Regions from separate parts of the Psychrobacillus sp. FSL K6-1464 genome, predicted to be linked through region 1. Evidence: riboswitches for the same ligand, from Rfam matches in the RefSeq annotation. Region 1 holds a riboswitch; the other holds the start of a gene.

What was found. Region 1 has a riboswitch for FMN ahead of ribE (riboflavin synthase). Riboswitches for the same ligand answer to the same signal wherever they lie in the genome.
Region 2: linked by a shared signal. The riboswitch ahead of MKX39_RS07360 (ECF transporter S component) and the one ahead of ribE (riboflavin synthase) in region 1 are both predicted to bind FMN.

What each region holds. Positions count from the first base shown of each region.
Region 1 is NZ_JBBOOP010000001.1:1,345,826-1,350,221, reverse strand. Features, by position in the region: gene ribH (6,7-dimethyl-8-ribityllumazine synthase) at 1-392, opposite strand, end outside; partial or broken gene ribB (3,4-dihydroxy-2-butanone-4-phosphate synthase) at 429-1,016, opposite strand; gene ribE (riboflavin synthase) at 1,029-1,667, opposite strand; FMN riboswitch at 1,808-1,939, opposite strand; FMN riboswitch at 2,142-2,273, opposite strand; gene MKX39_RS06425 (MarR family winged helix-turn-helix transcriptional regulator) at 2,425-2,868, opposite strand; gene MKX39_RS06420 (SDR family NAD(P)-dependent oxidoreductase) at 2,883-3,638, opposite strand; gene MKX39_RS06415 (hypothetical protein) at 3,794-4,018, shown strand; gene MKX39_RS06410 (YitT family protein) at 4,079-4,396, opposite strand, start outside.
Region 2 is NZ_JBBOOP010000001.1:1,505,796-1,510,191, reverse strand. Features, by position in the region: gene MKX39_RS07370 (helix-turn-helix domain-containing protein) at 1-630, opposite strand, end outside; gene MKX39_RS07365 (ferredoxin) at 741-989, shown strand; gene MKX39_RS07360 (ECF transporter S component) at 1,718-2,311, opposite strand; FMN riboswitch at 2,465-2,597, opposite strand; gene MKX39_RS07355 (hypothetical protein) at 2,862-4,109, opposite strand; gene sigX (RNA polymerase sigma factor SigX) at 4,102-4,396, opposite strand, start outside.

The sequences.
Region 1 (4,396 bases):
GTACCTGCCCGTTCAATAGCTTGTTCTATAGATTCTGTAGTGACGATACCAAAAATAACTGGTACTCCAGTTTGTAAACCTACTTGTGCAATTCCTTTTGCTGCTTCGTTGCAAACATAATCATAGTGTGTCGTTGAACCTCTGATTACTGTACCAAGACCAATGATTGCATCGTATTTTTGGGAATCCGCCATTTTTTTTGCAATAAATGGTACTTCAAATACACCAGGAACCCAAGCAACTTCAATACTTTCTTCAGCGACACCATGACGTTTTAACCCATCTATTGCACCGTCAACTAGTTTTGCATTGATGAAATCATTAAAACGTCCGACAACAATACCTACTTTCAAATCTGTTCCGATTAAATTTGCTTCGATTGTTTTTACCATCTTATTCTCTCCTTAGCTAGCTTTAATATTTATTAAATACCTTGATAGTTCTTCGATTGTGACAATCTTTAATTGATATTGTTTGGCAAGTTCCAGTAAATCTGGTAAGCGTGCCATTGAACCATCATCGTTCATTATTTCGCAAATTACACCTGATTTAGCTGAGGCACAAAGCATGGCAAGGTCAACTGCAGCTTCCGTATGACCTCGTCTTTCCAGTACACCACCTGGCTTTGCGATTAGCGGAAAGACATGTCCTGGTCGTTTAAACTGTTGTGCCTTTGCTTGTGGTTTAATGACTTGTAACATCGTCTCTGATCGATCAAACGCACTTATGCCCGTTGAAGTGTTTTCATGATCAATCGACACAGTAAATGCAGTTTGATGAGAATCTGTATTATTAGAAACCATCGGATGTAATTGCAATACCTCTGCGATTTCTTCATGGATAGGCATACAAATCAATCCTCGACCATACTTAGCCATGAAATTGATGTTTTCTGGTGTTGCAAATTCTGCTAAGCAAAGGAAATCGCCTTCATTTTCGCGGTTTTCATCATCTACTAAAATAATAAGCTTTCCTTGTGTTAAATCTGTAATTGCTTCTTCTATCGTATTTAGCATGCTAATTTCTCCTTAAAAACCGTTCTGCTGTAAAAAGTCCTGGGTGATGATAGTCGATTCACTTTTCTTTGTACTAAATTGATGCACGTACTTCCCTAGCATATCACCTTCGATATTAACGAGTTCACCCGCTTTTTTCACACCTAGAACTGTTTCCTTATTTGTGTGGGGAATTAATGAAACTGTTACTGTCGACTTATTTATAGCAAAAATAGTTAAACTTGTTCCATCAATCGTTATAGATCCCTTTGGAATACAAAAGTGACTTGCCTCTTCTGGTACAATAATATCGATATACACTGCATTTGCTGCATGGCGCTTTTTCAATATGGTACCCACACCATCCACATGTCCTGTAACGAAATGTCCACCGAATCGACCGTTTGCCGCTAATGCTCTTTCTAAATTGACAACTGAACTGCTATTTAATAATTTTGTTGTAGTTGCATAAAACGTCTCTGGCATAACGTCCACTGTAAATTCAAATCTTGAAAATGCGATTACTGTTAAACAGACACCATTCACTGCAATACTATCACCTAATTTGATGTCCTCTAAAATTCGTTTTGCTCGGATAATAAGTTGCATACTGCTAGCAGATGTTTGTACGTTCTTAATGGTGCCAAGCTCTTCAACAATTCCTGTAAACATCGTATCCTCCTTATTAGTAAGTACTTTTAGATGGAATCTAAAGCCTACTTCAAACAAAAACCTCCGTACACATAAGTGTCGGAGGGAAATTAGGTAGATTCAAATAAGCCTTTTGTGTTTTTCTCTCAAAAAGCATTGAACTACTCCTTCTCCCATCCAGACTATAACTGTCGGCTTTGGATTTCCACCAAATCATGCGTTTTACGGCTCACAGGCTTTGAGGTTGCTCTCTTACTGTCGATTGGGAATTTCACCCGACCCCGAAGGATAGTTATTCAATTTTAAAAAATAGAAGCGCCTATGCCCGCGGGATCATGTCCCAACAAACTGACTTGCCCAAATTTGTTGGCACTGACAAGCGCTATAGCTAGACATTAAAAAACGCACCCAAATTTATGGATGCGAGAGAAGTCATACTTTAATAAGCCTGTTGTTCCTTTTTTAGCATAACTAAAAAACCTCCAAATAGGCGACTTTCTCCTTCTCCCATCCAGACTTTAACTGTCGGCTTTGGATTCTCACCAAATCATGCGTTTTACGGCTCACAGGCTTTGAGATTGCTCTCTTACTGTCGATTGGGAATTTCACCCGACCCCGAAGGAATGTTATAAAATTGTTATTAGCATAACAATTTCATATCTTAATTGCAAGGAGTTAAGTACTTTTACATTATACAAAAGGATTTTGAAAAACATAAAAAGCTAAGAACCTCTTATGTTGAGGGTCTTAGCTAACTTTTCTCTAAAAAATAATTAGATCATGATGATGACAATCTTTTATTTTTCATACTGTTTAATATTTTTTGCTGTATATATAAATACTGATCTAATTCTTCCACAGTCAACTCTTCAAATAACTCCACAAATATTTCTTCGCCAATCTTTTGTGCTTCCATTAAAGCAGATCGCCCTTTTTCTGTAATCTGAAGATGGATCGTCCGGCGATCTTCTTCACTATACAGTCGTTCCGCTAATTCGAACTTCACGAGCTTGCTAGAAATATTTGTAATTGCTCCTTTTGTATACCCTAAGGTATCTGCTAAATCACTTTGCATTACCGGACCATTTGTACGTAATTGAGCTAGTACCAAAATTGCAGATATTCCCACTGGAAATTCAAATTTAGAAGAGAATTTAACTATATTTTCGTTTGAGATTATTTCAGTTGCATGAATCAATTTAAATAAATTTGTTTTCTCCATACTACATCCTTCTATTAACGCAGCATGATGGATCCACCATCAACCATCATCGTTTGACCTGTAATATATCTTGAATCCTCACTAGCTAAAAATACTGCTACACGACCAATATCCTCTTCTACTTCACCGAAACGACCCATCGGTATTTTACTTAGTACTGCTTCATAATATTCAGGTTGAGCTTTTGCCCATGCTTGTACTCCCTCTGAGTTAGCAACCGGACTGATAATATTCACATTAATACCAAAACGACCCCATTCGTTTGCAGCTACACGTGATATCCCACGAATTGCCTCTTTAGCAGCAGCATATGCTCCTTGAGTTTCATGACCAGCCAATCCTGCCCCTGAAGCAAAGTTAATAATATTTCCTTTTGTTTCTTTTAAGTAAGGCAGTGCAGCCTGCATTAAATAGAATGTTGGATAGAATCCAGTCCCAAATGATAGATCAAGATCCGCTTGTGTAATATTCTCAATCGTTAATTGTTTTGATGCATGTGCATTATTTACAAGTACATCCAACTTACCATAGTTATCAACTATTGTTTTAATGATGTTTGGTAAGTTTTCGCGATCCATAAGATCTGCTTTTAAAAACATTGATCTTGGGGAAATTTCTTGTAATAATTTCTCACTTGCTTTACCTGTCTCCTCATTCACATCTACAATTGCAACGATTGCGCCTTCTTTAGCCATTGCTTTTGCCATCCCAAATCCAATTCCACCAGCACCACCAGTAATGATTACAACTTTATCTTGAAGTTTACTCATCTTTAACACTCCTTTTTCTCTAATGATTTCCAATTTAGTTTAACACTAAACAATTTAACGATAAACTAATATGATTTATCCATTTAAAAGTTCTATAACTTTTAAATAATCATAAAATACATAGATTCTAAATTATAAAGTAAGGGGAAATGGAAATGTTTGCAGTTCATTTTATGGAGAAAAATATGGTTATTTTAACTCAAGTATTAAGAGATATCCCTTTCATCGATGATGATCTTAAAATCAAAGGTAGAAAAGGTAAAGTAATTAATGTACTGGAAACAGAAGAAAATGGTATTCAGGTTCAAGTAGAATTTGAAAAAGTGGTAGATAAAAACAAAACTTCTGTAAAAGATCTCGGGAAGAAGAAACGAAAATAACTTTAAAACAATAATACCCGTTAAATGAGCATATATACTCATTTAACGGGTATTTATATTTTAGTGAATATCTCGTTTTTTGAACGTACCGCCTCTTACTTCTGCCACATCTGTGATCACAATAAAAGCACCAGGATCCAATTCTTTAATAATTGTTATTAACTTGTTTTCTTCCATGCGAGTGATTACACATGTGACAATATCCATAGTTTCATTGGAGAAACCTCCGCGACCACTGGAGTACGTTACACCACGACCTAAACGATCCTGTATGGCAGACCCAATTTCCTCGGATTCTTTACTAACTATTCGAACTGATTTGGAACTTTCAAGTCCAACTTGAATAACATCAATAACTATTTTAGCTATGTAATAAGT
Region 2 (4,396 bases), 160 kb from region 1:
TGCGTTCATATCAGTTAAATCATAGTAACGAGACAATTGTTCCCAAGTCAAGCCAGTTTTGTTATATCCACTAAGTCGATAAACAAATAATGTCCTGTGTAAATCATTTAACAAAGGACTTTCAAGCAATCGGAATATCTCTTGCTTTATATCATTACTCAAGTTAAATTCACGAAAGTTATGTTGGATGAGGAAGTCCTTGACGAAATTCTGAATAGCCATATCCTTTTGATTTGGCACAAATTTTTTCTCTTTTGCTTGGAACTGGGACAAAGTTTGGATCACTAAGTCCAATCTTTTCCAAAATAATTGTTCCCTCCCTCTGTATTCCCAGCCATTGAATAGAAACTCTTTACCTTCCACTACTGTAGCTATTCCTTTTTCTGTAATATAGACGAGTGATTCCTCTACCTGAATTAGACCACGGTTATGCAACTCATTAATTTCAATATCATAGTCTTCCTTCGATAATTGTGGGAGAATAGAGAAAAAAGCATGAAGTTGAAAATATGTCACATCTTGAATAGTTTGTCCTGATTTTTTACCTTTTAATAAATAATAAGGAGCATTCTCAGAACGTTGTCCGGATAACTTATGTATAATAAATAGTAATATTTGATGAAAATGCATAGGAATACCTCTCTTTTCTGAAGTATTTTGGTTGAAATATAGGGAAAACATCTTTAGAATGAATACGATAGCATATTCGTGTTAGTAGTTATAAAGGAGAGAATATAATAATGGCAAAATATACAATTGTAGATAAAGATACATGTATAGCGTGCGGAGCATGTGGAGCCGCTGCCCCAGATATTTATGACTATGATGATGAAGGTATTGCCTTCGTTATTTTAGATAATAACATGGGTACAACAGAAGTTCCAGAAGAACTAATGGAAGATATGGAAGACGCTTTTGAAGGCTGTCCTACTGATTCTATTAAAGTCGCAGATGAATCATTCGAAGGCGACGCACTGAAATACGAATAGTATATGGAATGGTGGTTGTGACTTTGTCATAATCACCATTTTTCATTCTAATAATATCAGACAACTAGACGCTAGGTCGGTCAATATCCGTTTCAATTGTTTTCGCATGGCTTTGGACAGACTTATTACTATCGTTTGACTGTCTCACCCTTCTACAACATTTAGAAACAGGTAAGGGCGTTTTTAGATAACTAGAGATAAGATACTTTCTTATTCTTAGAGGTGATGGATGACAGTCTAAGTACGCGACATCCTGTCGCAACGACTGCCTGACCCGCATCGTGCGAGCCCGAAGATGCAATTTCGTTCACTCGTTTGCTTCTTTATTTTGGCAACACTTACTATTTCTCTTTATTTCCACTAATGTACGAGAAATCTACCTTCTTACCTATCAATGGAGAATAACATTTAATTCAAAAGTGAATACAAATAACTTTTCCATTTCTAAGATTTTAACACTCTTGTGACTTAAGCGATAAGCTATGTTAAATCTTCTTGTTGGGTACTACCCGTTTATTTGATTGTAGCGCAAGGTGACGACTCCAGCGGGTAGCTTGAGCTGAAGACCCCACAGAAGCGCAGCGAACGAGGAGGCTGAAGCCAAGCCCGCGGAAAGCGTCCGCCTGAAGCGAAAATCAGTATTATCATTCTTTCTTTTCAGCTCCATGAACCAAGTATATTTTCTTTTTAAAAAAAGTTGTTCCTCCTAGTGGAGAAACAACTTTTTGTTAATTTGTATTAGGTTTCATATATGAACTAGTTACTTTATCAAGCAATGGCTTCATTCGTTTGAATAAAACAATCATCACGATCGTTACTAATATACCTTTAATAAGATTAAATGGTAATATACCAAAAATGATCGTATTAAACAAAGCAGTGCCTGTTTCCATAGGGAAATTTAAGAAATAAGCGTACATTGGTAAAAATACATAATAATTTAGTACACTCATCCCAATAGCCATAGAGACTGTACCTGCTCCGAGTCCTGCCATAATGCCTTTGGACGAAGTAACTTTGCGATAAATCAAATACACAGGTGTGATAAACAAGATACTAGTTACAAAGTTAGCCATATGACCAACAGGTACACCAGTTGGACTTCCTGCAAATAACCAATCTAGCACATTTTTTAAAAATGCGACTAAAATTCCTGCAACTGGTCCCATTGTGATTGCAGCGATTAATGCTGGTATATCACTAAAGTCCACCTTTAAATAAGCCGGTAAAACCGGTAATGGAAATGCAAGTAGCATTAAAACAAAAGAAATACTACTCAGCATTGCGACTGCAATAAGCATTCGCGTTTTGCCTTTTAACATAAATCCTCTCTCCTTTTGCGATTCACTCCACAAGAAGAAAGGTTCAGAACGTTTGCATACTTAAAAAATCCCTCGAACTTATAGAAGTTCAAGGGAGAAATAAGGTACACTTTAATAAGCGTATCCGTATAAGCATACGAAAAACGACTGCACCTTCACCTTCTCCCATCCAGACTATACTGTCGGCTTTGGAATTTAACCAAATCAACCTGTTAAGGTTCGCGGGCTGAAGAAATAAATTTCTAATACCGCCGGTCGGGAATTGCACCCTGCCCCGAAGATGAATCAATATTTTGTTGTCCTCCAAGAATATATCTTGAATTAATAACATTTTATCAAATTAAAACAATATATGCAACAGACCTGTTTGCAACTGAGAATACTAGGCAAATTTATGTTATGGGCGATAATAAAAATTTAAGGGCTGTATCGGATTGCTTATGGGCGGTATTCGAAGCCTTATGGGCTATTTTCACAAATGTATGGGCTATCACATATATCTTAAAACAAAAATGCCAAGCTTAAGTTAATAAGCATTGGCATTTTTTTATTATTGAATTGTTTGCATAGTAAAACCATTTGGCCCCACTGGAACTGGAAGTGGACTAGAAAAATCTATTTCATTCCATTTTTCTTGTACGATATTCTCTAATCGGATAGTTTGATTGAAGCTTGCAGCTGTAAGCGAGAAAGCTTCTATCAAACGGGATGCCTCACTTGCATTTAGTGATTCCAAATCTAAAGGCTCATCAAAATGTACAACAAGTCCCTTATCTTCCTTAACTGAATAAGTTACATCATTCGGAATAACAGAAGTATAAATTTCATTTTCAGGATTTTTCATCCCCTGCAATGCTTCTAATAGTGTATTGAAAGTTTTATTGAAGTTTGGCGTTAAATAGGTCACTTGATTAAAAGCCTTATATGCAAAATAATTTACCTTCTGCTCTGTGCCAGTTAACACCAAAGGTTCATCTATAGTCCCTACTTGATCCCATTCGATTGGGGATCCATCTTCATTTACTCTTAAGAACGAATCAAAATCGGTAAAGACCTCATTGATTGAAGAGATGTATGGTACAGCTGTTCCAGGTGCAGAATCGTAGCCATGATCTGCTGGTAAGTAATGTTTTAATATTTTACCTTCTGCTATAAAGTAGCCTTTGTAAGGATGATATTCTTGGAAACCAAGAGAAGTTTCGTCAATCTCCAAAGCATACTGATTATATAATTCTAAGCTACTAGGTTCCATATTTGGAAAATCCGCTTCTATTTTCTCTTGAGGAATGACAATCGTGATTGGTACAGTGAGCGCATTTTCCAATAGAGAAAAATGAAATACCGTTCCATCACCTAAATCCTGCTCATAAACAGAAGTAAAAGTCCTATCAAATGGGGCTAATTCTACATTAGGAGCTAACTTTTCAGACATAGTTGTCATACCAACAGATTCTTCTTCTTTAGCATCCATAGAGGATTCCTCTGGTACTTCTAGAGTTCTCATTTGATCGTCTGCTGTGGTCGATTCTTCGACAGTATCAGCTGTGGAGCTCTCATTGTTATTTATATAGGAAGAGACGAGTACGGTTAATAATAATACAGATGCTACAGAAATGATAAATGGTAGCCATTTGTTCATAGACACCTGTATTCGTTTACGTTGCTCAAATTTCTCTTGCGTTTCTATTTTTGACTTAAGCTGCTGGTAAATTTCTTCTTTTGAGCGCTTATCTGTAAACTTGGGCATCTTTTTTAATAGTTCATCTAATTCACGGTCTTCTGCTTTTTTCTCACTCATGATGAACATCTGCCTCCTTTTGCTTATCAGATAATCGCTCACGAAGTGCTTTTATTGCACGATGTTGCGTTGTCTTCACTTTCCCTTCGGACCAATTTAAGATTTCCGATGTTTCTGCAATCGAAAGCTCCTGGAAATACCGCATTATAATAACCATTTTCTGATCTCCCGTACAATCATCCAACGCAACTAATAATGTTCTCATCTCATCATTGAGCTGCACTAAATCTTCCGGTAGCATATCTGAAGATGCAAGTTGCATCGTTTCCCAGTCAAATGAGTCAAAT